DNA from 3 places in the Mesorhizobium sp. B1-1-8 genome. Region 2 is predicted to be linked to each of the others. Evidence: predicted binding sites of a transcription regulator. Region 2 holds the regulator's gene; each other region holds the start of a gene.

The links. The regulator PhoB, encoded in region 2, activates phosphate uptake and scavenging genes when phosphate is short. The targets are predictions, from matches to a motif close to TGTCATNNANCTGTCAT.
Region 1: FJ974_RS19440 (toxic anion resistance protein) is a predicted target of PhoB. The motif match lies at 4,230-4,246, and genes of this name have one in related genera.
Region 3: FJ974_RS22155 (acid phosphatase) is a predicted target of PhoB. The motif match lies at 4,280-4,296, and genes of this name have one in related genera.

The regions. Positions count from the first base shown of each region.
Region 1 covers NZ_CP083956.1:3,976,950-3,986,819, reverse strand. Annotated here, with positions in the region: gene FJ974_RS19455 (substrate-binding domain-containing protein) at 1-901, opposite strand, end outside; gene FJ974_RS19450 (5-bromo-4-chloroindolyl phosphate hydrolysis family protein) at 901-1,518, opposite strand; gene FJ974_RS19445 (VWA domain-containing protein) at 1,526-3,097, opposite strand; gene FJ974_RS19440 (toxic anion resistance protein) at 3,108-4,187, opposite strand; gene FJ974_RS19435 (alpha/beta hydrolase) at 4,309-4,989, opposite strand; gene FJ974_RS19430 (OpgC family protein) at 5,178-6,350, shown strand; gene FJ974_RS19425 (LacI family DNA-binding transcriptional regulator) at 6,354-7,433, opposite strand; gene FJ974_RS19420 (hypothetical protein) at 7,601-7,744, shown strand; gene FJ974_RS19415 (hypothetical protein) at 7,806-7,943, shown strand; gene FJ974_RS19410 (DUF423 domain-containing protein) at 7,987-8,361, opposite strand; gene FJ974_RS19405 (multidrug efflux MFS transporter) at 8,398-9,651, opposite strand; gene FJ974_RS19400 (GntR family transcriptional regulator) at 9,772-9,870, shown strand, end outside.
Region 2 covers NZ_CP083956.1:1,302,245-1,312,114, reverse strand. Annotated here, with positions in the region: gene xylF (D-xylose ABC transporter substrate-binding protein) at 96-1,136, opposite strand; gene FJ974_RS06465 (ROK family protein) at 1,459-2,703, shown strand; gene phoB (phosphate regulon transcriptional regulator PhoB) at 2,704-3,393, opposite strand; gene phoU (phosphate signaling complex protein PhoU) at 3,413-4,120, opposite strand; gene pstB (phosphate ABC transporter ATP-binding protein PstB) at 4,142-4,945, opposite strand; gene pstA (phosphate ABC transporter permease PstA) at 4,942-5,793, opposite strand; gene pstC (phosphate ABC transporter permease subunit PstC) at 5,797-6,786, opposite strand; gene pstS (phosphate ABC transporter substrate-binding protein PstS) at 6,851-7,909, opposite strand; gene FJ974_RS06430 (response regulator) at 8,475-9,870, opposite strand, start outside.
Region 3 covers NZ_CP083956.1:4,506,795-4,516,664, forward strand. Annotated here, with positions in the region: gene FJ974_RS22135 (ABC-F family ATP-binding cassette domain-containing protein) at 1-480, opposite strand, end outside; gene FJ974_RS22140 (2OG-Fe(II) oxygenase) at 690-1,433, opposite strand; gene FJ974_RS22145 (hypothetical protein) at 1,556-2,083, opposite strand; gene FJ974_RS22150 (OsmC family protein) at 2,089-2,511, opposite strand; gene FJ974_RS22155 (acid phosphatase) at 2,689-4,221, opposite strand; gene FJ974_RS22160 (cytochrome-c peroxidase) at 4,475-5,722, shown strand; gene FJ974_RS22165 (hypothetical protein) at 5,956-6,285, shown strand; gene FJ974_RS22170 (dihydrofolate reductase family protein) at 6,260-6,847, opposite strand; gene FJ974_RS22175 (winged helix-turn-helix transcriptional regulator) at 6,947-7,363, shown strand; gene FJ974_RS22180 (3-keto-5-aminohexanoate cleavage protein) at 7,514-8,236, shown strand; gene FJ974_RS22185 (Gfo/Idh/MocA family protein) at 8,283-9,341, opposite strand; gene FJ974_RS22190 (ThuA domain-containing protein) at 9,427-9,870, opposite strand, start outside.

The DNA.
Region 1 (9,870 bases), 2.7 Mb from region 2:
GATCGACAACGATCAGCGGATGCGCCGAATAGACGGTCGGGCGCGGATAGAGGATTTCGGGCTTGGCGCCGGCGCCGGCCTGCACCCGCTGCCAGCGCGCCGGGTCGGCGAGCGCCCATTCCACCAGCTGGTTCTCGTAGCCGATCGCCATCGGTTCGGCGCCGAGCCCGCCGGCGATATACTGGTCGAAGAGTTTGCCGGACGAGGACGATTTCAGCCCCATGCTGCGGAAGAGCGCCTTTGCCTTTTCGCCATGCTGGGCAAGCAGTTCCTGGGTTGCCACGTCGCCGCTCAGCAGGCTGAGCGCCAAGCCGGCGAACATGAAGCCCGAATTGGAGCGGTTGGGGTCAGTGGAGACGATGCGGGCGCGGCCATAGAGTTCGGCGATGCCGAGATCCGACCAGTTCTTGCCGGCAAGGATGGCGTCGAGCAGCGCCTTGAGGTCGAGCTGGTTGTAGCCGCCCTTGGCGGCGACCGTCACCAGTCCGCTCTTCTTCAGGCCCTCGACCACCGGCCCCCAGGTGTAGACGACGATCGGCGAATTGAGCACGACCTGGTCGTTGCGGATCGCGACGCCGCTTTTTCGGGCCAGGTCGACCATGATCGACGAGGACGGCCACAGGAATTGCGGCTTTTGCGTCAGCAGGGCCGGTTCGCGCACCATCTCGACCGAGCCGGCGACGCGCGCGTCGAGCTCCAGCCCGTAGCCGCCGAGCGCGTGCGCGACATCCGGATCGGCGAGGAAGGCCTGCTTCTCGCCGCCGATGAAGCCGAACAGATGCGCCCGGTTGCCGAGATAGCCGCGAAACTCCGGCCGGTCCTTCAACGTCACATAGCCACCGGTGCCTGCCGCGGCAGCGGCCAGCAGTCCCAGTCCGAAAGCGCGGCGTGAAATGGCCATCAGCGACCGATATCCTCTTTCAGCGACTCCTGAATGAGTCGAAGGTCGACGTCGAGCGTGCCGAGCTCGGAGTCGGCCAGGCTGTCGGAATAATGCACGAAGGCGTCCTGCAGCTTGGTGATCACCGCGCCGACATTGCCAAGCCGCGCTTGGCTTGGCGCCCGCCGGTTGGCCAGCGTCGCGTAGCCTTCCGCCACTTCGGCCGCCTGCGGCACGTAATAGGTGAGGAAGCGGCGCACCGAAGGTGCGCTTTCCGGCTTGGCCTCGACCTTGGAGATCACGTCGGCGGCGATATCCGACAGGTTCTTCACCTTGGCCTTCATGTCTTTGTCGGCGATCGAGCCGGCTGCTGCCGAGAGGCGGTCCGCGGCGGGCTGCGCCTGCGCCAGCAGCTCGCGGGCAAACGCGACGCGGCTGCCGCTCAGCGTGCTGAGATCGAGCCCTTCGAACAGCGCGCGCGGTGCCAGCACGAAAATCAGACCGGCAAAGACCAGCACTGAAATCACCGCCGAGACCAGGAATGGGAAATGGGTGAGCGTGCTCAGACCGATCAGCAGCGCGGCCGAGACGAGGCCCGCCACGATCCAGTTCCAGTCATTGCCGAACAAACCGCGCATCGTCCGCCTAGTTATAGCCGCGCGCGGCGCGGAAGGCGCCGGCGAGATCGCCACCGCCGTCGAAGACCCGCGCCGAGGTCGCCTTGGCGAGGCTGTCGAGCTGGCTCTTGTCGGCGTCGCCGAAGGTGATGCCGAACACAGGCACCCGCACCGGCGCCTGGCGCCATTGGGCAAGGAACGGCTCGGCGCTCCCATCGGTGCGGCCGTCCGTCATGATGACGATGGCCGGCAGATATTTCGACAGGTCGGCGGTCGCGGTGATCTTCTGCAATGCCTGCTGGGCGCAGGCATACATGTCGGTGCCGCCGCCGGCATGCTGCTGCGCCACCGCGCCGAGCAGTTGGCTCTGGCCCGCCGGATCGCCTTTCGCCTCGAAAATATCGCGCACCGTGCTGTCGAAAGGCAGCACGAAGATGTCGTCGGACGGCGTCCACTGCACCAGCACCTCGCTCGCCTTTTCCGGCGTGAACAGGAACTGCGCGGCCGCCTGCAGCTGGCTTTCGCCCTCGTTCTCCATCGAACCCGAAAAATCGAAGCAGAGCGCCGTCAGCGACGGCTTGCGCAGGGCCTCCTGATAGAGGTTCAGCGCCGTGCGGATCACCGCCGGCTCCGGCATGCGTATCGACGTCACCAGCTTGCCCGGATCGAAATTCCAGTCCGGCTCGGCGCTCGCCTGGATCGCCGCCCCGCCAAGCGGCAACCGCCGGCCGCTGTCGGCGATGCGTTTGCGCACTGCGTCCGTTTGCAGATAGGCAAGCAGGTCGGTGAAGAATTTTTCGACCTCCGGGCCGCGGCCATGGTCGATGAAGCCGAGCGGGGAATCGCCGACCGCCACGCCATCGGCCGGATAGATCGCATAAAGCGGCTCGTCGCCCAATTGCTTCAGCTTGTCGTTGGTCTCCTTCAGCGTCGCTTCGTAGTTCCACATCGCGTCATAGAGCGTGCCGCCGCGCGCGGAGTCTACATAGAGGTCGGCCAGCCAGCCGGACGAGCCGGAGGACCGCTCGACGCCTTGCAGCAGGGCGCCGACCGTGTCGTGCACGGTTGGATTGTCGAGGTCGCCCGGCTCGATCACCTGCTTGCCGCCGAGCGCGCTGGACAGCATGGCCAGATAGGCGCTGGCGCCGGAATTGGACTGCGTGGCCGAGGTCATCAGGAATTTCAGCTTGCCGTCCTTCACCGCCGCAAGGATGTCCTTCATGAACACGTCCCTGCCGATCCAGCCGAGATCGGCCGCCTTGGACTTGCGCACGCCGAGGATGACCGGCATCTGCGCGATCGAGGTCAAATTGCGCACCTTGCGGCCGGAATCGAACAGGTCGACCCAGACGCTCGAGGCCGGCCAAACCGCATCCTGGTCCAGTCCGCCGGGCTTCTGCAGGCCGAGCCCGATGTCGAGCGATCCCTGGTAGGACATGGTGCAGGTCGCGCCCTGCTTGGCGCAGAATTCCTGCACGATCGGCTCGAGCACCGTGTTCTCGGAGCCGGAAACGATCGAGAATTTGACATTGCTCGAATTGCAGGCCGCCAGCAGCAGCGAGGCCGCCAGCGCGAGAACGGACGTCAGCGTCTTCGGCATTTAGGTCCCGTCAGCCCTGGGTGAGCGCCTTCTTGAGATCGGCGGTCATCTGGTCCATCTGCTTCTCGGCGTCGGCTCGCTTCTGGCGGCCTTGCTCCTGCACCTTGAGCACGCCCTGGACGGTGTCGATGAGATCGCGATTGGCCTGCGCCAGCGTCTCGACATCGACGATGCCGCGCTGCGCCTGCTCCTCGATGGAGATCGCCTGGTCCTTCATCATCTTCGAGGTCTGGCGGATCATCTCGTTGGTGGCGTCCGTCACCGTCTTTTGCAGTTCGAGCGCCGACTTCTGGTTGGTGAGGCCAAGCAGGATGACCATCTTCTGCTTCCAGGCCGGCACGGTCAGCGCCGACGTCGCCTGCAGGTTCTCGATCAGCGTCTCGTCGCCGGACTGCACGATGCGGATTTGCGGCAGCTGCTGGATGCCAAGCTGGCGCGCCTGCACCAGGTAGAAGATGCGCTTTTCCAGCCGGTCGAGCGCCTGCACGGCGTCCTGGTACGTCTGCGCCTCCAGCGAGCCGGCGGCGTCGGCGCTCTTGGCCAAGGCCGCCGCCTTCAGCTTGGGCAGTTCATGGGCGCGGTAGTCGTCGACGAATTTCTTGCCGGCCTGGACATAGGCGTCAAGGTTGAGGATCGAGTCCTTGGTCTGCTCATGCAGGTCGTCGAGCACGGCGATATCGCGCCGCAGCGTGTCCTTGTGGCGGTCGAGCTCCAGGCCGATGCGGTCGATCTGCCCGGCCACATCCTCGTATTTTTCCTTGAAACGTTCGAGCCGCGCCTTGAACGAAGAGAACAGGTTGCTCAAAAAACCTTCCTGCTTCAGCGAAGCGGGATCGAGGTTCTTGGCCTTCATGATGATGTCGGTGAGAAGCTGACCGGTGTCGCCGAGATCGCGGTTGCGGATCTGCGACAGGATCTTGTCGGCATAGTCGCTGACGGACTGCTGGGCGCGGTCGCCGAAAACCGAAATAGCCGCGCGATCGCGGATGTCGATGCCGCCCTCGATCTTGGCGACCTCGCCCGGACTGGCCGCGATAACCGGCAATTGCGAAGTGTCGTCGAGCAAAGTGATGCTGTTCTCGCCGGCCATGCAGACCTCCCCCTCAGTGAACAGTATCTCGATAGACGGTTTGTGACAGAGATATGTCGCCGCTGTGGACAATGAAAGGGATCGGCGGCTACCGCTGTGAAATACGTTACTTTTTTGACCGTTATGCGACTGTTGCCGATCCCTCGGGCGGCAGGCGCCATTGCCGCACGATCGCGGCATCGGCATCGCCGAACTCATGGCCGGAGGCGACGATGCGCGCATCGATTTCGGCGCCGCGCTGGCTGAGCAGCGTCACCAGGGCCGGCGCCAAGGGCCCGTAAATCTGGTCGGCGGCGCCGGCGATGATCAGCACTCGCGTTCCGCCGAGATCGGTCGCGGGCGTATCGTCGAGCACCGGCATTGCCCTGAGCAGCGCCGCGCTGCGCACGAGGCCCGGGTGGAGCAGCATCAGGCTGGAAACCAGATTGGCGCCGTTCGAATAGCCGAGGAAAGTGGCGGCCGCGAGGTCCAGCCCATGACGCTTCGCCGCCTCGGCCGCGAAACCGGCGAAGGCCGCCGTCTCGGCGCGGATGCTCGCCTGCCCGAACCTGGTCGGCGTGATCCGCTCGAACCAGCGGAAGCCGTCCTCCTGAGGGATGCGGCCACGCGCCGAGACCAGCACCGCGCGCGGCGCGATTTGCTGCGCCAGCGGCAGCATCGTCATCTCGTCCACGCCCGATCCGTGCAGCAGGATCAAGCATTCGCCGCTCGCATTTGCCGGCTTCAGCAAACGGTACGCAAAGCTGAGATCTTGGCGCAAAACACTGTTTTCGTCGCTATATTCGAACACGCTCACATCCATTTGATTTTATGAGAGTTTTGTTGATTTGCCGGCTTCAAAACGCAGTATTTCCAGGCTCCTCGAAATTTGATTGAACCAGGCGTATTTGAGTCCGTTTCTGCGCCGATACACTCCCAACGGGAGGAATCAAAGCGGTGCGTCGGGGGTCGCATTGCCCAATCAACGACCAGCTTTGAGGCCTTTTGTCGATGACCATGCCTGTTCCTGAACGCGATACGCGTATCGATGTACTGCGCGCGCTCGCTTTGCTTACCATTTTCGTCGACCATGTGCCCGGCACTGTCTTCGAAAACCTGACCTACAAGAATCTCGGCTTCTCCGATGCCGCCGAGGCCTTCGTGCTGATCTCAGGCATCTCGGTGGCGCTCGCCTATGGCAGCAAGTTCAAGCCGGGCGGCAGGCTCTTGTCGACGTTGAAGATGTGGCGGCGCGCCGGCGTGCTCTATGTCGCCCACATCGTTACCACGATGGTGGTGATAGCGATGTTTTGCGCCGCGGCGGCGTTCATCCACCGGCCGGACCTGTTGAAGATGATCAACATCGAGCCGCTGCTGAAGCATCCGCCGGAAGTGCTGCTCGGCATCGTCACGCTCGGCCATCAGCTCGGCTACAACAACATTTTGCCGGTCTATGCGGCGCTGCTGCTTGCGGCGCCGGTCTTCGTGCTGTTCGTCAGCTACAGGCCGGTTGTAGCATTGACGGTATCCGGCCTTCTGTGGCTGATTGCCGGGATCTGGCAGATCGCGCCGCCGAACTATCCCGAGCCCGGTCTCTGGTTCCTCAACCCGCTGTCCTGGCAGTTCCTGTTCAACATCGGCCTTGCCGTCATGCTGCATGTCAGGCGCGGTGGCACCATTCCGGTCAACCGCTGGCTGGTTGGTGCAGCCGGCGCCTATGTCTTGACGGCGCTGGTCTGGGTGCACAGTCCGCTCTGGGGCCAGATAACGTGGTTCGACCTGCCGGTGGTGATCGGCGGCTTCGACAAGACCTTCCTGTCGTTGCCGCGGCTGCTGCACATCCTTTCTGTCAGCTATCTGATCGTTGCCCTGCCGGCCGTATCGAACTTCTTCCGCACCAGGCCCGACAATCCGCTGGCGATCCTCGGCAAGCGCTCGCTGCCGGTGTTCATCGCCGGCACGCTGATCGCCATGGTGGCGCAGGTGCTGAAACTGATCAATCCGGGCGGCTTTGCCTATGACAGTCTGCTGATCGCTGCCGGCATCGCCATGCAGTTCGCGCTGGCGCTCTATCTCGAATGGCTCTCGGGTCTCGGCCCGGCCCGCGCAAAGCCGGCGCGCGACGAGCCCGGACGCGCTTCGTTTGGTGTTCGGCCGGTGCCGGCGAGGGTCGGTGGCTATTGAGATTCAGGCTTTTGGGACAGGGCCGGTCGAGGACCTGACGACAAGCTCGACGCCCATCGTCTCGCGCCGCACCGCGCCGTCATTGTCGAGGATCATGCGCGCGGCGCGGCGGCCGATCTCGGTGATCGGCTGGGCGATCGTGGTCAACGGCGGACGGCAGAGCGCGCCGTCCGGCACGCCGTCGAAGCCGACGATGGAAACGTCGCCGGGAACCTCGAGACCTCGCTCCGTCAGCCATTCGATCGCAATCAGGGCCATACGGTCCGACATTGCCAGGATGGCGGTGGGGGGCTCGCAGCCGGCGAAGATCGCTTCGAGGCCGGCCCTGGTGCTTTTTTCCTCGTTCTCTGTCTCGTAAACAGGGATATTCGTCGTATCGATGCCAAAGCGGGAAAGCTCCTCGAAATAGCCGGCGAGGCGGTCGCGCGTGCCTGTGTAGACGGCAGTGCGTATCACCTCCGGCGTGGCGAAGCCGGTTCGGCCGTCGGCGAAGGCCAGCGACAGCACGGCGAAGCGGCGATGGCCGAGCTCGGCCAGATGGCGCGCCGCGAGCCGCGCGCCGGCGACATTGTCGACGCCGATCGCCGACACGGTCTCGTCGTCGAAGCCGAGCTCCAGCGCCACGAAAGGCAGCTTGCGCTCGCGCGTCAACTCGACAAGGCGCGAGCCGCCCTCGATGCAGAACAGGATGAAGCCGTCGACGAGCGCGCTCTGGATGTTCCAGGCAAGCTTTTCCTGGTTGGCGGCCGATACCAGCGCGATCCCCGCGCCGGTGGCGTCGCAGGCTTCCGAAATGCCGGCCATCATGACGCGGGCGAACGGATCGTCGAAGAAGTAGGAGAGGGGCTCGGTCGTGGCGACGCCGATCGCATTGACCTTGCCGGCGCGCAGCAGGCGGCCTTTCGGGTCCGGACCGGAATAACCCATCGCGTCCGCCACCGCCTTGACGCGCTCGCGCACTTCGGCGCGCACGATCTCCGGGCGGCTGAAGACGTTGGAGGCGGTGCCATGCGACACGCCGGCGGCCTTGGCTATATCGGCCAGCCGGATGGGTTTTGAGTGGCCTTCAACGAATGATGCCATGTCTGTTCTCCGAGCACTGCAATACATGGACGCTGATCGATCCCTGGTCCATCTATCATTTTTGTTGGATCGATTCAAATTTCTGCTTGACTCCGGCTGGATGAGGTTTATGTTTGAATCGATCCAAGCAAAGCGGTGGCTTGGGATAAATTCGAGAGGAGGGTGCCATGCATCCCGTCAACTTTCTGTTCGAGGACCTCTACCGCGCCTATTGGAGCATCGGCACGGGCGCCGCGAGTGAGAAGCATCGCGACAGCGCGAGTCCCTGGAAACGCGACCTTCGCTTTATCGTGGAGCGCAAGCGCGGCTGAGTGTCGAATCTTTTTCGGGTCGATAGATTGTATCGATTCAATTTCAGGCAGGAGAGCAGTCATGCATCCGATCAGTCAACTGTTTCAGGATATTTATCGCAACTATTGGGGCATCTCGCCGGCGGCCGAGCGGCCGGAACGGCGGCGTGCCGCGGAGCCGGCGACGCGCAAGCGGGACCTGCGCCCGGAGCGCAGGTAGGGTCGGTGCAGGCGTGCTTTGCCATGCGGTTCCAAGCTGCGATCTAGCGGCGGGGGCGCCACAGCGCCGAGACTGCGATCGCCAGCCAGCCGGCGATCAGCAAGGTGCCGCCGATCGGCGCCGATAGCGGAAACAGCCGCGATCCGAGGAAATCGCGGGCGATGAGATCGCCGCAAAACAACAGCAGGCCGACGAACAGCGCCAGGCTTGCAATTCTGAGGCACCGGTTGCCGCCAGCAAGGCCGACGGCGACGAAGACCGGCGCATGCATCAGCAGGAAGTTCGCTGCCGTGGCGGTAAAGGCGCCGCCGCGATGCGCGGCCGCCGCCGACAGTGCCACGCCCGCCGCGCCGACGAGCCCGCCGGCCAGCACGAGGATTCGGCTGTCGCCGTTCGACGGTTGCTCGGCGAGGCTCATCCGGATGCTCCGTGCTTGTGGTGATCGGCAGCCCTTTCAGGACTCACCGGTTTCCAGCAGCATATGCCGCGCCCGCCGCGACTGGACAATCCAGTTGTAAGCAGCGCCCAGCGCCATCAGTACCGAGGTGCCGAGAAACACCGCCCGCATGCCGAAATGCCCGCCGACGAAGCCGCCGGCCAGCGGCCCCGCCACCTGTCCGACATATTGCGCCGAGATCGCCAGGCCCAGCACATTGCCGCCGACACCGTCCGGGATGTTGTGGCGGATGACGCTGGTGATACAGGGCAGCAGGCCGCCAAGCGCCAGGCCCATTAGGAACCGCAGCCCGATCAACTGCCAGCCTTCGGTGACGAAAGCTTGTGGAACAAGCAGCAATGCCGACACGGCCAGCGCGCCGACCACGACATTCCAGTGGCCGACACGGTCGGCGAGTTTGCCAAGCCATGACGCCGACAGGATGGTGCCGAGCGCAGCCGCCGACATCACCACGCCGGCAACCATCGTCACCCGGCTCTGGTTCTCGATCAACTGCTGCACATAGACGGTGATGATCGGCTCGATCGACATGGTGGCGAAGGCGAGCAGCATGCCGGTTGTCAGCATGGCGACGACCGGACGCTTGTCGGGGATCTGCGACCAGCCGCTTTTCGGCCTTGGATTGGAAGCGGCTTCCGCCGCTGGCGGATGCGGGTTTTCCTTGATTAGCAAGGTCGTCGCCAGGAAGGCAAGAAAGATGGCGCCACCGGAGAGCAGGAAGGTGGCGCGAATGCCGATTGCCGGCGGCAAGGCTCCGCCGAGCAGCGGCCCAACCAGCGACCCGGCCGTGATGCCCGCCGACAGCACGCCGAGCGCCCAGCCCGAGCGATCCTTCGGCGTCTGCATGGCGACAAGGATGGTCGATCCCGAGGAATAGCCTCCGGCAAAGCCGATCAGCAGTCTCAGCAGCACCAATTGCCAGACCGACCCGACCATGCCGGTCAGCGACATGCAGATCGCCATGCCGAAGCTGGCGCGCACCAGCATCAGCTTGCGGCCATAGCGGTCGCCGAGCCGGCCCCACAGCGGCGCCACCAGCGCCGCGGCAAAGAAGGTCGCGCCATAGGCGATGCCCGACCACTGCACGATCGCCGCATGGCCCACGGCGCCAAGCTGTTCGACGTAGAGCGGCAGGAAAGGCAGCAGCAGCGTCATGGCAATCAATATGCTGAACGAGCCGGCGAAGCAGACGGCGAGGTTGCGCCGCCAGTGGATGTTGTAATCGCTCTGTTCCGCGCCGCTCTCAGCCATTTCCTGCCTGCCCCGGACATCCGGGATTGTTCCGGATACCGTTTTGGGATACCAAATCGGTATCCGTCATGGACCCCCAACCCGGCCGCTGTCAATGCGGCTCCGAAAAGCGGAACGACAATGTCGCAGATGCAGAACGTCGAAAGGCAGCTTCGCGAGATGATCCTCGGTCTGGAAATCGGCCCGGGCGAGCGGCTGACCGAACGCTGGATCGAAAGC
Region 2 (9,870 bases):
CCTAGAAGCTATCGGCCGTACGCAGAAATACAATTTTTTGAGAAAACGCCGCGGTTTTCAGGCCGCGGCGTCGAGATCGATCGGGATTAACCGACTTAGTTGCAGACGGCGACGCTGCCGGCGGCAACGCCCGCGCAGACCTCGTCCTTCTTGATCCAGCCGGCGTCGATGACGACGTTGAGGTTGTCCTTGGTGATGGCGACCGGGGTCAGGAACAGCGACTTGACGGTGTTGCCGCCGGGCGTCGTGAAGTCCTTGGCGCCGGCGATGTCGGCCATCTTCTTGCCGTCGGCGAGCTGCGAGGCGATCTCGGCGGCGTTCTTGCCGAGCTCGCGCGCATCCTTCCACACCGACACGGTCTGGGTGCCGAGCGCGATGCGGTTCAGCGCCGCGTGGTCGCCGTCCTGGCCCGACACCGGCACCGTGCCGGCAAGACCCTGTGCCGTCAGCGCCGCGACAACGCCGCCGGCGGTGCCGTCATTGGCCGCCACCACCGCGTCGACCTTGTTGTCGTTGGCGGTCAGGAACTGCTCCATGTTCTTCTGCGCATTGGCCGGCAGCCAGCCGTCGGTATAGGCCTCGCCGACATTCTTGATCTTGCCGCTGTCCATTGCCGCCTTCAGCACTTCCATCGAGCCCGCGAACAGGAAATCGGCGTTCGGATCGGCGCCCGAGCCCTTGATGAAGACGTAGTTGCCTTCCGGCTTGACCTTGAACACCTCGCGGGCCTGCATGCGTCCGACTTCCTTGTTGTCGAAGGTCAGGTAGAACACATCCTTGTTTTCGATCAGGCGATCATAGCCGACCACCGGGATGCCCTCGTCGAGCGCCTTCTGCACCGCCGGGCCGATTGCCGAGGCATCCTGTGCCAGGATGATCAGCGCATTGGCGCCCTGCGAGATCAGGCTTTCGACGTCGGTCAGCTGCTTGCCCGGATTGGACTGCGCGTCGGCGGAAATATACTTGTCGCCGGCGGCCTCGATGGCCGCCTTCATCGCCGCTTCATCCGTCTTCCAGCGCTCTTCCTGGAAGTTCGACCACGAAACGCCGATCACCTTGTCCTTCGCCTCGGCGACCGACGCCAACGTCAGCGACATGGCAACACCCGCCAGTATGGCGGCTGCGAATTTCTTCATGATATTCCTCCCTGCGCCCTGTGCGGCGCGACCAGACTGGCCCGTAGGCCGGCACAGAGGCTTTTTTCGAGCCTCAAAAAAAATACTGACCCGGGGCAATAGCCCTGTCAACTGCGATTCTGATGGTTTCTGATCGGCTCGAAACTTTTTTCGAGTGCCGCAATAAATAATGACAGCTCTACTGGCTTCTGCCACTATCCTGGAGCAAAAACAAAAAACTACTGCGGTTCGGCGGTTTTCCAACAAAACTGAACCGCTGGCGCATCGCCGACGGCCCATGCATCATCACAAGGCCGCGATGACCGGGAGGAAATGCGAAGCCATGTCGGTCGGAATCCGCCACGACGATCTGCGCCGGCGCAACCGCGGCATGGTGATTTCGGCCGTGCGCCGGGTCGGCCAGCCGTCGCGGACGGAGATCGCCGCCACCACGGGGCTGAGCCACTCGACCATTTCGGCAATCTCCGCCGACCTGATCCAGGAAGGCATTCTTGCCGAGAGCAAGTCCAGCGAGACCGCTTCGCTGAAGCGCGGGCGGCCTCAGGTCGGCCTTGCCCTCAATCCGGAAGCCGCCGCGGTAGTGACCGTGGTGCTGTCGCTGAATTTCCTCTCGGTCGCCGTCATCGACTATACGGGCCAGGTCGTCGCCGAGGAGCAGCGGCGCCTCGACACGCTGACGATATCGCGCGACGCGTTGATCGGCGAATGCGTTGGCATAGTCCGGCGCCGGCTGGAGGACCCGGACCTCGACATCGGCAGCGTCGCCCGCATCGCAATGGGCATCCAGGGCATCACCGATTCCCATGCCCGCGCCATGCTGTGGTCGCCGATCACGCCACTGACCGACATCCCTTTTGCCGACATTCTGGAGAAGGAATTCGGCATTCCGGCCACCATGGAGAATGACTGCAACATGATGGCGGTGGCGCTGCAATGGCGCGATCCCGACCGCTACCGCGACAATTTCATCGCCATCCTGTTGTCGCACGGCATCGGCATGGGCCTGGTGCTGAAGGGCGAGCTTTTCACCGGCACGCATTCCTCGGGCGGCGAGTTCGGCCATATGATCCATCGGCCGGGCGGCGCGCTCTGCCGCTGCGGGCGGCGCGGCTGCGTCGAGGCCTATGCCGGCAACTACGCCATCTGGCGCAGCGCCATGAAGATGAGCGAGGACGCCGAACCGGTCGATGTCGGCGATGCCGACATGCGGGCGCTCGCAGCAAAGGCGAGGCTGCAGGACGGCCCGGAGCGCGAGGCCTATCGGCGGGCGGGCGAGGCGCTGGGCTTCGGCCTCGGCAGCCTGTTCGCGCTGATCGATCCCGCACCTGTCGCCATGGTCGGCGTCAGCGCGGCCGCCTTCGATCTGATCGAGCCGGCGCTGCGCGAGGCGATCGCCCAGACCGCGGGCGGCCAGCACTCGACATCGATCTCCTTCGACACCGAGCCGAACGAACTGCCGCTGATCCGCGAAGGCTGCGCCATGCGTGCGCTGAGCTTCGTCGACCAGGAGATTTTTGCGCCGGGCGTGCAGGCGCGAACTGGCACGGCAGGCAAGAACGTGGCCTGATCAATCCTCGCGGATCGCGTAACCCGCCCCGCGGATGGTGCGGATCACGTCCGGCATGCGGCCGTTGTTGACCGCCTTGCGCAGGCGCCCGACATGCACGTCCACCGTGCGCTCGTCGATATAGATCGTCTCGCCCCAGACATTGTCGAGCAACTGGCTGCGCGAGAACACCCGGCCGGGATGCCGCATCATGAACTCGAGCAGCCGGAACTCGGTCGGCCCGAGCCGGATCTCGCTCTTCTTGCGGTAGACGCGGTGCGACTCGCGGTCGAGCACGATATCGCCCACCTTGAGCACGCTGGACAGCACTTCCGGCTTGGCGCGGCGCAGCAGCGCCTTGATCCGCGCCATGAATTCCGGCGTCGAGAACGGCTTGACCAGATAGTCGTCGGCGCCGGTCGAGAGGCCGCGCACCCGGTCGCTTTCTTCACCCCGCGCGGTCAGCATGATGATCGGCAGCCGCTCGGTCTCGGGACGCATCCTGAGGCGGCGGCAAAGCTCGATGCCGGAAACCGCCGGCACCATCCAGTCGAGCACCAAAAGGTCGGGCACGTTCTCCTGCAGGCGGATCTCGGCTTCGTCGCCTCGTGTCACCACCTCGACCTGATAGCCTTCGGATTCGAGGTTGTAGCGGAGCAGCACGCCCAGCGGCTCCTCGTCCTCCACCACCATGATGCGCGGCGCGATCATCGGCAGGTTACCCTTGTTGTCAGGTGGCCGGTGTCGACATCGCGGTCTCGTCCTGCTTCGGACGGTTCGCGGGCAATTGCGTGCCGGTCAACACATAATAGGCGTTCTCGGCGATGTTGGTGACATGGTCGCCGATGCGCTCCAGGTTCTTGGCGCAAAACAGAAGATGCGTGCAAGCCGTGATGTTGCGCGGATCCTCCATCATGTAGGTCAGGAGTTCACGGAACACGGACGTGTATTTGACGTCGATGCGTTCGTCGGCATTGCGCAGCGTGGCGAGTGCCGTGGCGTCGCCCGCCGTATATTCCTGGATGACGGCCTGGACCTGGATCAGCACCATCTGCGCCATCGAGTCGATCGAATGCGAAAGATCGCGGGGTGCTGCGCTGATGCCGACCGAGCCGACGCGCTTGGCGATGTTCTTGGCCAGGTCGCCGATGCGCTCGAGGTCGCCGGCCATGCGGATCGAGCCGACCACGTGGCGCAGATCGTCTGCCATCGGCTGCCGCTTGGCGATGAGCGTGATGGCACGGTCGTCGAGTTCACGCTGGCGCGCGTCCATGATGGCGTCGTCGGAGACGACGCGCTGTGCGAGCGCGTTGTCGGAATTGAGCAGGGCCTTGGTCGAGGCGCCGACCATGGACGCGGCAAGATCGCCCATGTCACGGATGAGCCGGCTGATCTGCCCGAGATCCTCGTCGAAGGAAGCGACAGTATGTTCGGCCATGATTTATGTCCTCGTGTGAACTCAGCCGAAGCGGCCGGTGATGTAGTCCTGCGTGCGCTTCTCGCGAGGCGAGGTGAAGATCTTCTCCGTCCGGTCGAACTCGACCAGTTCGCCAAGATACATGAACGCCGTCTGCCGCGACACGCGCGCCGCCTGCTGCATGTTGTGGGTGACGATGACGATCGTGTAGTCGGCCTGCAACTCGTCGATCAGTTCCTCGATCTTGGCGGTCGACAGCGGATCGAGCGCCGAGGCCGGCTCGTCGAGCAGGATGACCTCGGGCTTCACCGCCACGGTGCGGGCGATGCAGAGGCGCTGCTGCTGGCCGCCCGAGAGGCTGAGGCCGCTGGCGTTGAGCTTGTCCTTGACCTCGGTCCAAAGCGCTGCGCGTTTCAGCGCCTGCTCGACGCGGCCGTCCATTTCGGCCTTGCTGATCTTCTCATAGAGCCTGACGCCGAAGGCGATGTTCTCGTAGATCGACATCGGGAACGGCGTCGGCTTCTGGAACACCATGCCGATCTTGGTCCTGAGCAGGTTGAGGTCCTGCGAGCGGTCGAGGATGTTTTTGCCGTCGAGCAGTACCTGGCCGTCGGCGGTCTGCTTCGGGTAGAGCTCGTAGATGCGGTTGAAGACGCGCAGCAGCGTCGACTTTCCGCAGCCCGACGGGCCGATGAAGGCGGTGACGCTGCGCTCCGGCAAGGACAGGCTGATGTCCTTCAGCGCCTTTGACTGGCCGTAATAGAAGTTGAGGTTCTTGACCTCGATCTTGGCTTTCTCGACGGTCGTGTCGGCTACGTTCAAATCGGTGGACAACATCGGTTTCATCTGTCCTCTCTGCGTCCGGTAAGGCTGCGGGCGAAGATGCTCAGCCCAAGAACCGTAAGGGTGATTATGAGTGCGCCGGTCCACGCCAGTTGCTGCCATTCTTCATAGGGGCTGAGAGCGAACTGGAAGATGGTCACCGGCAGGCTGGCCATTGGCGCGTTGAGGTTGCTCGACCAGAACTGGTTGTTGAGCGCCGTGAAGAGCAGCGGCGCCGTCTCGCCGGAGATGCGGGCGATCGCCAGCAATATGCCGGTGACGATGCCGGAAAGTGCGGCGCGATAGGCAACCGAACGGATGACGACCCAGCGCGGCGCGCCGATCGCGGTGCCGGCTTCGCGCAAGGCGTTCGGCACCAAATTCAGCATGTCCTCGGTGGTGCGCACAACAACCGGGATGACCAGGATGGCCAGCGCGACGGCGCCGGCGATTGCCGAGAAGTGCCCCATCGGCCGCACCATCAGCTCATAGACGAACAGGCCGATGATGATCGAGGGCGCCGACAACAGAATGTCGTTGATGAAGCGCACGATCGTCGTCAGGCGCGAGAAGCGGCCGTATTCGGCCATGTAGGTCCCGGCCAGGACACCGATCGGCGTCCCGACGACGACGCCGATGACGGTCATCACCACGCTGCCGTAGATGGCATTGAGCAGGCCGCCGGCATCGCCGGGCGGCGGAGTCATTTCGGTGAACACGGCCAGCGAAACGCCGGACAGGCCCTTGTAGATCAGTGCGCCGAGGATCAGCGCCAGCCAGGCAAGGCCGATGCCGGCGGCGACGACGCACAGCGTCATCATCACGCCATTCTTCCTCTTGCGGCTCTGATGAAGCGATTCAGCTGTCGACATCGGTCAGGCTCCCGTGCGGGCGTCGATGCGCATCAGCATATAGCGTGCGATGGCAAGGATGAGGAACGTGATGACAAACAGGATCAGGCCCAGCGCCACCAGCGAAGAGGTGTAGAGTGAGCCATCGGCCTCGGTGAATTCATTGGCGATGGTTGCGGAAATCGTCGTCGCCGGCGCGAACAGCGAGGCGCTGATGCGGTGCGCGTTGCCGATGACAAAGGTGACCGCCATGGTTTCGCCGAGCGCGCGGCCGAGGCCGAGCATGACGCCGCCCATGATGCCGACGCGGGTATAGGGAATGACCACCCGCCGCGTGACTTCCCAGGTCGTGCAGCCGATTCCGTAGGCCGATTCCTTGAGCACCGCCGGCACCGTGTCGAACACGTCCTTGGTGATCGAGGTGATGAACGGCAGCACCATGATGGCCAGGATCAGCGACGACGTCAGCAGGCCGATGCCGTAAGGCGGGCCGGCGAACAGGCTGGAAAGCCCGGGCACGTTGTGAAAAACGTTGATGATGACGGGCTGTACCATCGTCTGCAGGAACGGCGCGAACACGAACAGGCCCCAGATGCCGTAGATGATCGAGGGGATGCCGGCCAGAAGCTCGACGGCGATGCCGATTGGACGCCGCAGCGGTCTCGGGCAAAGCTCGGTAAGAAAGATGGCGATGCCGATGCCGATGGGAACCGCGATCAGAATTGCGATGGCCGACGTAACGATAGTGCCGTAGATCGGCGACAGCGCGCCGAAATTCTCGGTGACCGGGTTCCACGCCTCGGTCGTCAGAAACGAGAAGCCGAACTTCGACAGTGCCTCCCATGAGCCGGCAAACAGCGAGATCGCAACCCCACCGAGGATGAGCAGGACGAGAGCGGCGGAAACGCGGGTCGCCTCGCGGAACACCATATCCGTGAAGGCGAAGCGCCGGACTGTCGCATCCCTGGATCGCATGGTGCTCGACGCCGGCGTGGCTTCTGAAACGGTGGTCATCTAGCCCCTCGTGCTCGAAAGAAGGCAGGAGGGCGCCGTCGGCGCCCTCCTGCGGCAAAGAGAGTTACTTGGCGGCGTAGAGCGACTTGCCGTCGCTGCCGACGATGTCCTTGCTCCACATTTCCTCGACGCTCTTGACGACCTTGTCGGGCATCGGAACGTAGTCGAGTTCAGCCGCCATCTTGTCGCCCTTGGCATAGGACCAGGCGAAGAACTTGAGGGCTTCGCTGGTGGCCGCGGCGTCGGCGGGCTTCTTGTACAGAAGGATCCAGGTCGCGGACGTCATCGGCCAGGATTCGGCACCGGCCTGATTGGCGAGAATGACGCCATAGCCCGGCTGCGAGCTCCAGTCGGCATTGGCTGCCGCGGCCGAGAACGCCTTCGCGGTCGGCTCGACCTTCTTGCCGTCCTTGTTCACCATTTCGGTGTAGGTCAGCTTGTTCTGCTTGGCATAAGCATATTCGACATAGCCGATCGCGCCGCCGGTCTGCGACACGTTGTTGGCAACGCCTTCATTGCCCTTGGCGCCGATACCAACCGGCCATTCGAGCGCGGTGTTGACGCCGACCTTGGACTTCCAGTCGGCGTTCACGTCAGCCAGATAGTAGCTGAAGTTGAACGTGGTGCCCGAGCCGTCCGAACGATGGACAACGGCAATAGCCTGGTCGGGCAGCTTGACCTTGGGGTTGAGCTTCTTGATCGCCGGGTCGTTCCAGTTGGTGATCTTGCCGACGAAGATATCGGCCAGCGTCGGGCCGTCGAGGACGAGCTCGCCCGGCTTGATGCCCGCGAGATTGACGACGGGCACGATGCCGCCCATCACCATCGGGAACTGGGCGAGACCGGTGGCGTCGAGGTCTTCACCCTTCAGCGGCGCGTCGGAAGCACCGAAGGTAACGGTCTTGGCCTTGATCTGCTTGACGCCGCCGCCGGAACCGATCGACTGGTAGTTGAGGCCGGTGCCGGTCTCTTTTTTGTAGGCGTCGGCCCACTTGGCATAGATCGGGTAGGGGAACGTCGCGCCAGCGCCCGAGATGTCTGCCGCAAACGCTGCGGACATGGTGAGGGTGGACGCCGCAGCCATTGCAATCGCAACGGCCGCCGAGCGGATGAAATGTCTCATGTGGCCTGCTCCTGTTCGGAAGATGGTCTCTCGGCACCCTTTTGTTTTGGCGCCCGCCGAGGGCAATAGCCTTCGATTATTACAGTCGCATGACAGTTTCATGTCAGCCCGGTAACGCCTGAACAGCGATGTCTGGAGTGGCCTCGGATGGCCTTGGCGAACCAGCCGGAGTTTATCGCGCGAATCAGTAACTTGTATGGCTTTTGATCCCGGCGGCCGGGTTGCGGCCGCCGGGAAATAAAATCCGGACGAGAGCGCGTTGCCTGAATGCCAGAGCGTATCATGGCCTAGCCATCGCCGAAAACAGGTCCGTTGGGGTAGAATGACGCTGTTTCTTGCCGGCGGTCGCCGCTCCCGCCCGTAATCAAGAGGCGGAATCGATGGTTTTATTGTCCGGGCTTGGCGTTTCATTTGGTATGGTGCGATCGCACCATACGCCTGCGTCAGGCGTTCAGGGCGGCGGCGACTGACGGACGGTGATTGCCGCGCAAGCGGGAAGCGTACTAAGTGTTTGTTCTTACGCAATTCCGACGGGAAGCCGCTGCGCACTTTCCCTGGAATTGCGCTAGCCGGCGCTGCGCCGGGTCTCAGCGTCGGTGCCGAGCCAGCGCTCGAGCTTCTCCAGCAGCGCCCTCGGGCTGATCGGCTTTGGCAGGTAATCATCCATGCCGGCCTCCAGGCAGCGTTCGCGGTCGCCTTTCAGCGCATGCGCGGTGACGCCGACGATCGGCACATGCGTTCCCGTGTCCTCCTCCAGCCGGCGAATGGCGGCGGTCGCCTCCAGCCCGCTCATCTCCGGCATCGACACATCCATCAGTATCATGCGCGGATTGAGCTTGCCGAAGGCGTCCAGCGCCTTGCGGCCGTTGCCGACGATTTCGAAATGATAGCCGGTTTCGCCGAGGATCTGCGTGAACACCATCTGGTTCACCTCATTGTCCTCGGCAACCAGGATGTCGAGCCCGCTATCGGCGCTGGCCGGGCGCGGGCGAGCCCTGACCGGCTGCGGCTGCAGCACCGCGCGATCCAGCGCCGCCGCCTGCGCTTGCGTCGAGACGGGATGGGCACCGGCCCCGGTGGCCAGCGGCACGGCCGTCGTACTGTGACGGTGGCGCTGGATGGTGGCGACCAGCGTCTCCAGCAGAATCGACGAGCGCGCCGGCTTGATCAGCTGGGCGTCGATGCCAAGCTCGCGGTAGGTGGCGTTGGCGAGCGACTGGTCGACCGAGGTCAGCATGATGATCGGCGTGTGGGCGAGCCCTGCGGTGTTGCGCACGATGCGCGCCATTTCGGCGCCTGTCATGCCCGGCATCTGATAGTCGAGCACGACGCAGTCGACCGGCACGCCGTAAGCAGCGGCGGCAATCAGCACCTTGAGCCCCTCGGCGCCGCTTTCCGCCGCGCAGGCATCGAAGCTCCACGAAGCCATCTGCTCGCTGAGGATGGAGCGGTTGACGGCATTGTCGTCGACGATCAGCACGCGGGCGCCGGTCACGTCGACCGGCATGATGCGTTGTCCGTTCTGCTGCCCGGCCCGCGGCAAGGTGACGGTGAACCAGAAGGTCGAGCCCTTGCCCTCGGCGCTGTCGACGCCGATCCCGCCGCCCATCAGCTCGACCAGCCTCGAGGTGATGGCAAGGCCGAGCCCGGTGCCTTCGTGCCGCCTTGTCGAGGAGGTGTCGACCTGGCTGAACTTCTCGAACACCAGCTTCAGCTTGTCCTCGGGGATACCGATACCGGTATCGGTAACCGAGATGGTGAGCTTGGTGCCTGTCGGGCCGCGCTCGCCGGTCACATCGACCAGGACATGGCCCTCGTCGGTGAATTTCACCGCGTTTCCGAGCAGGTTGGTGACGATCTGCCTGATGCGGCCGACATCGCCGACGAACTGGCCGTCGAGGCCGGGCTGGACGCGCACGATGAGTTCGAGATCCTTCTCCTTGGCGCGCGTCGAGACCAGC
Region 3 (9,870 bases), 2.5 Mb from region 2:
AGCGACGTCGCCGTCCATCATCTCCTGGGAGAAGCCGAGGCCGTCCAGCACCTCGCGGGCGCGGCCATCCAGCGCATAGCCGTCGAGCTCCTCGAAGCGATGCTGCGCCTCGCCATAACGCTCGATGATCTCGTCCATCTCGTCGGCGCGGTCGGGGTCGGCCATGGCGGCTTCGAGCTTGCGCATCTCGGCTGCAACCGCGCTCACCGGGCCGGCGCCCTCCATCACTTCGGCGACGGCGCTCATGCCATCCATGTCGCCGACATCCTGGCTGAAATAGCCGATGGTGACGCCGCGCTCGACGGAGACCTGACCTTCGTCCGGCTGCTCCTTGCCGATAATCATGCGGAACAGCGTCGTCTTGCCGGCGCCGTTGGGACCGACAAGGCCGACCTTCTCGCCCTTCTGCAAGGCGGCAGAGGCCTCGATGAAGACGATCTGCCGGCCGTTCTGCTTGCCGATATTTTCGAGACGGATCATGGGTCGATAACGGAGTAGGGGAGTAGGGGAGTAGGGGAGTAGGGGAGTAGGGGAGTAGGGGAGTAGGGGAGTAGGGGAGTAGGGGAGTAGGGGAGTAGGGGAGTAGGGCCAATATGGTAACTGGACGGATAAGGAAAGCCCCATATCAAGCTTTGCCGCAACCGTGACGCCTTTTCCCTACTCCCCTACTCCCTTACTGCCCTACTCCCCTACTTTCCGTCGTGGAAAATGATCCCCACCGTGTGACGCCGGCCCGAACGCAACCGGCTGACGCCATGGCGCAGGTTGACGCGGTAATGGCCCCTGGTGCCCTGCACGGGCCGATTGTGCACGGCGAAGATCACCGCGTCGCCCCTTTTCAGCGGCACCACCTCGGCGCGGCTTTGCATGCGCGGGCGCTGCTCGGTCAGGACGAATTCGCCGCCCTCGAAATCCTCGCCGGGCTCGGACAGAAGGATCGCCACCTGCAAGGGGAAGGCAAGCGCGCCATAAAGGTCCTGGTGCAGGCAGTTGAAGTCGCCGGGGCCGTATTGCAGCAGCAGCGGCGTCGGCTTCGTCTGCCCCTCGTCATGGCAACGCTTCAGGAAGGCGGCGTGATCGGCGGGGTAGCGCTGCGCCACGTCCATGCGCTCGTTCCAGTCATTGGCGACGGCGGCGAGTTGCGGATAGAGCGCGGTACGCAGGCCGTCGATCAGATCCGGCAGCGGGTAGCGGAAATAGCGGTACTCGCCCTTGCCGAAGCCATGGCGCGCCATCACGACATGGCTACGGAAATGCTCCTCATGCGGATAGAGGCCGGCGATCTCGGCGCATTCCTCGGGCGTAAACAGGCCGGGCATGACGGCGCAGCCGTGGCTGTTCAGTTCGGACACCAGGGCGCGCCAATCCTGAGCGGCGACGCGAGCTTCCGCGGAGCGGCCGGCACGTCGGGCGCTGATTGAGTGGATGGTCATCGTTGCCTCCTTTGTCGATATCAAAGTGGGGCGAACGAGATGTGGCAGCCACCCGATTCCTGCGGAGAGGTGGTGAAGTTGCCCCCTACGGGGAGATCAGCTCCCCTCCGCTTCGCCAATCTTCACCTCTGGCGCCGATAAACTTCCAGCTCAGGATCCAGATCCACCTTCACCGCATTGGTGAACACGCAGGTCGCCACCATGATGCCGGCGAAGGCGACAAGATTGACCAGTTGCGTCTCGTCATAGCGTGCCTTGAGGGCTGTCCAAATCTCATCTGGAACGGCGTTGGCGTCTGCGGCTACTGCCTTGCCAAAGGCGATCAACAGCGCCTCGTCGATGCTGGGCTTGATCTCCTCCGGCTTGAGGCCACTGTCGATGAGCGCGCGGCGGAAGAAAGTGACCGGAATCTCGGCGCGGCAGGTTTCGGAAATCGCCAACGACAGCAGCCAGATGGCACGGTCGTCGAGCGCCGGTTGCAGCAGATCGCGCAGCGTGAACCATTCGGCATAGATGCGGTGCGCGGCCGGCGAATGCAGCAGGATGCGCTTCATGTTGGTCATGCGGCCGCGCAGCGCGAGTTCGCGGTCGTGCTCGGCGCGGATTTCTTCAGATGCCTTCGCGTAGTCGATCGGGGAAAGCTGCGGCATCGCCCTCACCCAAGCATGGCGTGCAGTTCGGGCGAGGTGCGCAGCGTGTTTGAGACAGTGCAGATGTCCTCGGCATCTTTAACGATCCGCTGCTTGGTCGCCTCGTCGAGATCGCCGGCAATATCCAGCCTGATGATGAACTTCTCGACGCGCGACGGCTCGTCCTTCGCCTTCTCGCCGCTGACTTGGGCGCGCACTTCGCCGAGCTGAGCCGTGACGCCTAGGCGCGTGGCGGCGATGCGGGCGCTCAGCACCATGCAGGCGGCTAGAGAGGCGTAAAGCAGGTCGAGCGGGTTAAAGCCCGGCATGCTGACCGCAGTCACCACATCCACCGTGCCGCCGGTCGGCGTGGTGACGACCGGCAAGCCGCCCGGCGGCAGGACGGCCAGCGCGCCGGTTGTCCTCGTCCTGACTTTCAGTTCGCTCATCGCATGGCCTCCGATCTGGAGGCCATTGATAGCGGACGGGAATTGAGAAGCACAACCGGCGAGGTTCGGCGCGGCGATGGCAAATTAACGTCGCCCTACGAAAGGCCCCCTCTCCGTCCGCTTCGCGGACACCTCTCCCCCGCCTTGGCGAGGGCGAGGAACCCAAGTTCTGCAACGCTACTTCGTCAGATCAAGCGCTGCCGTCAGATCGCCCATCGGCGGCTGGTCGTTGTTGCGCAGCGCCTTGTCGCGGGCGACGATACCGGGCAGCACCGGCAGGTCGTAGCGGGCGGTGATGAAGCGCAAGATCGACATCGTGTCATACTGCGTGTGGTCGACCATGCCCATCTTCGCATAGGGCGAGATGATGACGGCCGGGACGCGGTTGCCCGGGCCCCAGCGGTCGGCTTTGGGCGGCGCGACATGATCCCAGAAGCCGCCATTCTCGTCATAGGTGATGACGACCAGCATATGCGCCCATTGCGGGCTCTTTTCCAGATGCGCGACAAGATCGGCCAGATGCTGGTCGCCGCTGCTGACATCGGCATAGCCGGCATGTTCGTTGAGGTTGCCTTGCGGCTTGTAGAAGGTGACCGCCGGCAGCTTGCCGTCGTCGATCGCCTTGATGAACTCCGTGCCGCCGAGACCGCCGTCACGCAGATGCTCGGCGCGCGCGGCCGTGCCCGGCGCATAAGCGGCGAAATAGTTGAAGGGCTGGTGATGGAACTGGAAGTTCGGCACCGGCTTGTCGTTCTTGCCGTCGAGTGCCGCCCGCCCGGCGCCGGAATACCAGGCCCAGTCGATGCCCTTCAGCGTCAGAAGATCGCCGATGGTGATGTCGTGCTGCGGCGGTAGCGTGGTCGGTTGCGCCGGGTCGGCGAGCGCCTTGTCGCCGCCCTCGGCCGGCTTGTTGGCGCTCGGCTGGTAAGGCGGCTGCATGGTGTTGACGGCATGGAAGTCGGGCGTGATGGCGCCGTCATTGACGAATTTCGGCACGCCGCCCAGGGCCGAGGGCGGCGAATTGCCGGCCACCTTCAGCGTCACGCCGTCGGGCTCGACGACGGCGATCTGGTCCTTGACCGGACTGGTGTCGGCGTTGGGGTAGACCGGCACGCAGGCACAGGCGAGCATGAAATGGTTGAGGAAGGAGCCGCCGAAGGCGCCCTGGAAGAAATTGTCGGCGAGCACGTATTTCTTGGCGATGTTCCACATCGGCAGGATCGAGCCGTCGTAATGGCCCATCACCAGGCCGCCGGAATCGGCCCAGGCAACGAACTTGTCGTTCTTGCCGCCGTCGATCTGCATCTGCTCCTGGTAGAAACGATGCCAGAGATCATGGGTGACGACGCCGGTGTTCTCGTTGAAACCCTTGGGATCGTCGATGGCGAAGACGGCGTTGGCGAGATGCGCGGTCTGGGCTTCCGTCACGGCCGGCGTCACGCCCTTGCCGGTCAGCCCGCCCCAGACCGGCGGCAGTTCGGTCAGCGGCTTGCCGTCGCGGTCGAGCTGGCGGGCCTGGTCGGCCGAGACGTTGCTCAGGCCATTGGCGCCGGGGAAGCCGCCATAGAGGTTATCGAAGCTGCGGTTCTCGGCATAGATGACGACGACGGTGTCGATCTTGTCGTAGCCGGGAGGGGCCGCCTGGGCGGCAGTGGCGAGCGATGCCAGCGCCGTCGAGGCGAGGCAAAGGGAGAGAAAGGACCTGATCATGAAGATGCCTCGTGGCTGGGGAATGGCTGGAGGAACCTGGGAACGCTAGGGCGGGCGGTTGTCAGCTTTGTGACAGGGGGAGTGGAGATAAATGTTCAGAGCAGATGCTGAAGCCGCTGACAGGTCGTCCCCACTCTAGCCGGCAGGACAGAGGGTGTGAAGGATCGCCACGCAGGCATGCGTGCAAAGGCTCAAATGGTCATCAATCCGTAGCAATGCGCGCCTACGCCGATGCAAAACGGACCGGCCTGCCATGACCCGATGGAAATCCGCCACGCTTGCGACACTCGCCAGTCTTGCGGTCGTCTGGCCCGCCGACGGGCTGCCGGCAGGCGGTGTAAACCCCGGGCCGCTATCGCGAGCCGAGGCGTTCGCGCGGGCCGACGCGCTGACGGCGCTCGGCCGGCATATGTTCTTCGATCCGGCGTTGTCGGCCTCGGGCAAACAGTCCTGCTCGTCCTGCCATGATCCCAACCATGCCTTTGGCCCGGCATCCGCCTCGCCGGTCGAGATGGGCGGGCCGAAGCTCGACCGGCCCGGCCTGCGTGCCGTGCCGTCGCTGCGCTACCTGCAGGCCGCTCCCGCCTTCACCGAGCATTTTTATGATTCCGAGGACGAGGGCGACGAGAGCGTCGACAATGGCCCGACGGGCGGGCTGACCTGGGACGGCCGCGCCGACCACGGCAAGGACCAGGCCAGTATCCCGCTGCTGTCGCCTTTCGAGATGGGCAACAAGGATGAAGCCGCCGTGGTCTCGGCGCTGCGCAAGGCGCCCTATGCCGAAGCCTTCAAGGCGGCGTTCGGCGCCGACATCTTCGATCATCCGGAGGATGCGTTCGACGCCGCGGTCGAGGCGCTCGGCACCTTCGAGCAGAGCAGCGCCGATTTCTATCCCTATTCCAGCCGCTACGACGCTTTCCTCGCCGGCAAGGCGCAGCTTACCGCGCAGGAGCAGCGCGGCCGCACGCTGTTCGAGGACGAAACCAAGGGCAATTGCGCCAGCTGCCATCTGAGCGAGCCCGCCAATGACGGCGAGCCGCCGCAATTCACCGATTTCGGCCTGATCGCGATCGCCGTGCCGCGCAATCCCGCGATCCAGGCCAATGCCGATCCCAACTATGTCGATCTTGGCCTGTGCGGCCCGCTGCGCACCGACTTCAAGGGCCGCGGCAAATATTGCGGCCTGTTCAAAACGCCGACGCTGCGCAACGTCGCCTTACGCAAGAGCTTCTTCCACAACGGCCGCTTCCACACGCTGCGCGAGGCTGTCGCCTTCTACGCCAGCCGCGACACCGATCCCGGCCGCTGGTATCCGAAGAACGCCGACGGCACCATCCGCAAATATGACGATTTGCCCAAGGCTTACTGGCCGAACCTCAACACCGATCCGCCCTTCAACGGCAAGAAACCCGGCGACAGGCCGGCACTGACCGACGCCGAGATCGACGACATCGTCGCCTTCCTCGGCACGCTGACGGATGCCGACCAGGCGGGGCAGTAGCTCCTCCACGCCGGCCGGAAACCACTCCCGAACAAGCGATTGGCAGCACGCTGACGGTCGACTGAGGCTGCGCGTTCCCACCGCCGGCTCGCATAGCGACATACCAAATATCCATCAAGCCAGTCTCCTCATGAGCTCTGGACGTCTGAAGCGGGCGCCATATGTGGGCTTGGTTACAGGGCCGCCAAACGGCGACCGCTATATTAGTTGCTCTTCACAGATGGAGGGCTCGCATGAGGTTCGTCACGGTGCAGGAGCCGCCTCATGACAGCTGGACGGTGTTCGATACAGGCAACAACTTGCCCGCCGAATATGCCGGCCGCGTGCTCATCGGACTGACTTCGCGCGAAGCCCACTGGTTCGCGGCCGCAGCCAATGATCAAGCCGCGTGGCCGGAGGGCAATCCGTCCGGCGCGCAGCGGGACCTGGCCGGGCAGAACTTGGTCGATCCGCCAGGAAAAAGCCCACGCGAACAAATGCTTGAGGTGGCGCGCTGCCGGATCGATTCAACCTTCGGCTCTCGCGGCAAACATCCCCTCACCCCGCCCGCGCGTAGCGGTTGACCACCATGCCGCTGGCATAGGCCTTGGAGCCAAGGAGCTTCAGCCGGGCGAAGCCGCCCTGATCGAAGATGCGGCGGCCGGCGCCGAGCACCGCCGGATTGACGAACAGCTGGAACTCGTCGACCAGCCCGGCGTTGATCAGCGCCGAGGCGAAGCCGGCGCCACCGAACACGGCGATGTCGCCGCCCTCGCCGGCCTTCAAGGCGTTGACTTCGCGCGGCAGGTCGCCGCTCGCCACCCTGGTGCGCTCCCAGCGCGAAGCCTTAAGCTTGTCGCTCAGCACCACTTTCTGCACTTCGACGATCCGCTGGGCAAAGGCATAGAAGCGATCTGTCGGGTACTTTTTCGCGGCATTGCCCCAGTGGCTGAGGTAGCCCTCCTCGGCCATCTTGCGGCTGAGCAGAATGGTATCGATGGTTTTAAAGACGGCATTGAAGTCCTGCTTCAATTCGTCGTCCCAGGCGCTGTCGTCGCCCCAATCCCAGAGCTGCCAGCGCTGAGCCCCGTCGGCGCTGACAAAGCCGTCGACCGACATCTGCATTTGAAGGATGAGCTTTTTCATCTTGGGTCTCCTCTCGGCTAACGATTTACTTTCTAAACCATTTGACCCGGCAAGAAGAATGATGTCAATAGTAAAGTGATTTAAAAATGGAACCATTCTATGTCGACCAAGGGAAAATCCGGCTGCCCGGTCAATCTGTCGCTGGAATTGCTCGGCGACCGCTGGACGCTGCTGATCATCCGCGACCTGGTCTTCGCCGGGAAAAAGCATTTTCGCGAATTCCTGCAGTCCGACGAAGGCATCTCGTCGCGCACGCTGGCCGAGCGGCTGCAGACGCTCGTCGACGAAGGCATCCTTACCCGCAGCGACGACCCGAGCCACGGACTGAAGGCGATCTACCGGCTGACCGAGGCCGGCATCGACCTGCTGCCGGTGCTTGCCACGCTCGGCGCCTGGGGCAGTAAATATCGCGAAGCCGACGACGATCTCGCGCGGATCGCCAATGAGCTCGCGGCAGGCGGCGAGCGGGCGCTGCAGCGCATGAAAAAGAAGCTAAGGGCGGAGCATATCGGCTAGCATGGACGCTGGGCGACGCTTCCGTCGCCGGCTCTCTAGGGCGAAGGATCGCGGCGTTGCAGGCCTTCCCTGTCAGGAGATTTCACCGTCCCGTTTCCGCCTGCGCCTCCCTGCGCTAGGCTAGCGCCAGCCGCAACAGGATCATCCGTCATGATTGTCCAGGCCTGCATCAACGGCGCGCGCCCCGCCGATTTCCACCCTGCCCTGCCGCTCGATGCGCAGGCCATGGCGCGCGATGGCACGGCTTCGATCGCGGCCGGTGCTGCCGAACTGCATGTCCATGCGCGCGGCGCCGACCGACAGGAGAGCCTCGCGCCGGAAGCGATGGACCGGACGGTGCACGCCCTGCGCCGCGCTTGCCCGGGCACGCTGGTCGGCGTTTCCACCGGCGCCTGGATCGAGAAGGACGACAGGCGCACGCTCGCCGCCATCGCCGGCTGGCGCGAATTGCCGGACTATGCATCGGTCAATCTCAGCGAGGCCGCTGCGCCCGAGGTGATGGAGGTCCTGCGCGGCCGCGGCGTCGGCGTCGAGGCCGGGCTCGCCTCGATCGGCGATGCGCTCAGGCTGGCCGGCCTCGACCATGGCGGTCGGGTGCTGCGCGTGCTGATCGAGATATCCGAGCAGGAACTGGACGAGGCGTTCGCCCTAGCCGACGGCATCGAGCAAGTGCTGGAGCGCGCCGGCATCAGGCGTCCGGTCCTGCTGCACGGCGAAAACGCCACCGTGTGGCCCTTCGTCGAACGGGCGGCGGCGCGGCGTTTTTCAACCCGCGTAGGGCTGGAGGACGGCAAGGAACTGCCGGATGGGAGCGTGGCGGCGGACAATGCCGCGCTGGTCGCGGCCGCGGTGGGGATTTATCGCCGGGCTTAGTTCCTCGCCCCCGCGAATGTGGCTCCGGCGGACGCGAGGAAACGCGCTACTGCGTGTCCGCGTTGGCCCGCAGCTCCGCGCGCTTCTCGTCCGAGACCACAGCAAGATCGAGCACTTTCTGCAAACCCGCCGCGTGCCGGAAGGTCGGCTCGGTCTGCATGCCGCTGCCGACGGCATCGACGAAGCGCTGGTAGTTGGTCGGCGCCGTGCCGGCGTCGAGCACTTCCCATCTGGCGTTCTCGACATTTTCGCCGACGCAGGCCTTCAGCGCCGAGCCATCGAGATTGTGCACTACCTCGATGCCGCCCTTGTCGCCATAGATGCGCAGCCTGAGCTCGTTGATGTGGCCGGTCGCCCAGCGGCTGGCATGCACCACGCCGAAGGCGCCGTTGGCGAAATCGAGCGTCATGGCGAAGCTGTCATTGGCATCGAGCTCATATTCGCCGATGCGGTTGCCCGGCGCCTTGTCGAAGGCGCGCAGCCGGCAGAAAACATGGTCGATGTCGAGCGCGGCGCCATAGCTGGCAAAATCGAGGATGTGGATGCCGACATCGCCGAGCACGCCGTTCGAGCCATGGCCGCGCGACAGCCGCCACAGCCATTTCGGATCGCTGCGCCAGTCGCCCCAGAACTTCGACACCAACCAGCTCTGCAGGTAGGAGGCCTCGACATGGCGCACCGTGCCGATCTCGCCGGCCTGCACCATCTGACGCGCCCTCTGCAGCGCGGCCACGTTGCGATAGGTGAGGTTGACCATGTTGACGACGCCGGCGGCTTCCGCGGCATCGGCCATCTCGCTTGCCTTGCCGAAATTCTCGGCCAGCGGCTTTTCGCAGAGCACCGGCTTGCCGGCGGCGACCAAAGCCATGGTGGTCGGGTGGTGGATACGGTCGGGCGTGACATTGGCGACCGCGTCGAAACCGCCCCAGTCGAGCGCCGCTTCCAGCGAGGTGAAGCGTTGCGGGATCTTGTAGGCGTCGGCGTATTCGCCGACGCGCGCCGGATCGACGTCGACGGCGCCGACAATGTCGACGCTCTCGATGGCGCCGAAGCGGCGGGCATGCTCCTGCGCCATCCAGCCGGTACCCAGTATCAAAAGCCGCATCTTATGCTCCAAGCGAATTGGTTCGATTCAATAATATGCCATGTTGTCTAAGCGTTATTTTGGCGCAATTCCAGACGGAATGCTTTTAGCGGAAGCCGGCCTCGCCCGGCTCATGCAGCTTGCCGCCGCGCTCGACGATCGGCTCCAGCGCCTTGTCGACCGGCACGTTCGGCGCCTCGAGGATGGCGGGCTTCGAGCCTTGCGGGTTATGGGCCCATTTCACCGCGTTGCGCAGCACTTGTTGCACGGTGGCGTCATGATAGGTCGGATAGGTTTCGTGGCCGGGCCGGAAATAGAAGACGTTGCCGGCGCCGCGCCGGTAGGTGAGCCCGGAGCGGAAAACCTCGCCGCCCTGGAACCACGAGATAAAGACCGTTTCCAGCGGCTCGGGCACGGCGAACTGCTCGCCATACATCTCCTCGTATTCGATCTCGAAGAACTCGCCGATGCCTTCGGCGATCGGGTGGCTAGGGCTCGTCACCCACAGCCGCTCGCGCTCGCCGGCTTCGCGCCATTTCAGCGTGCAGGG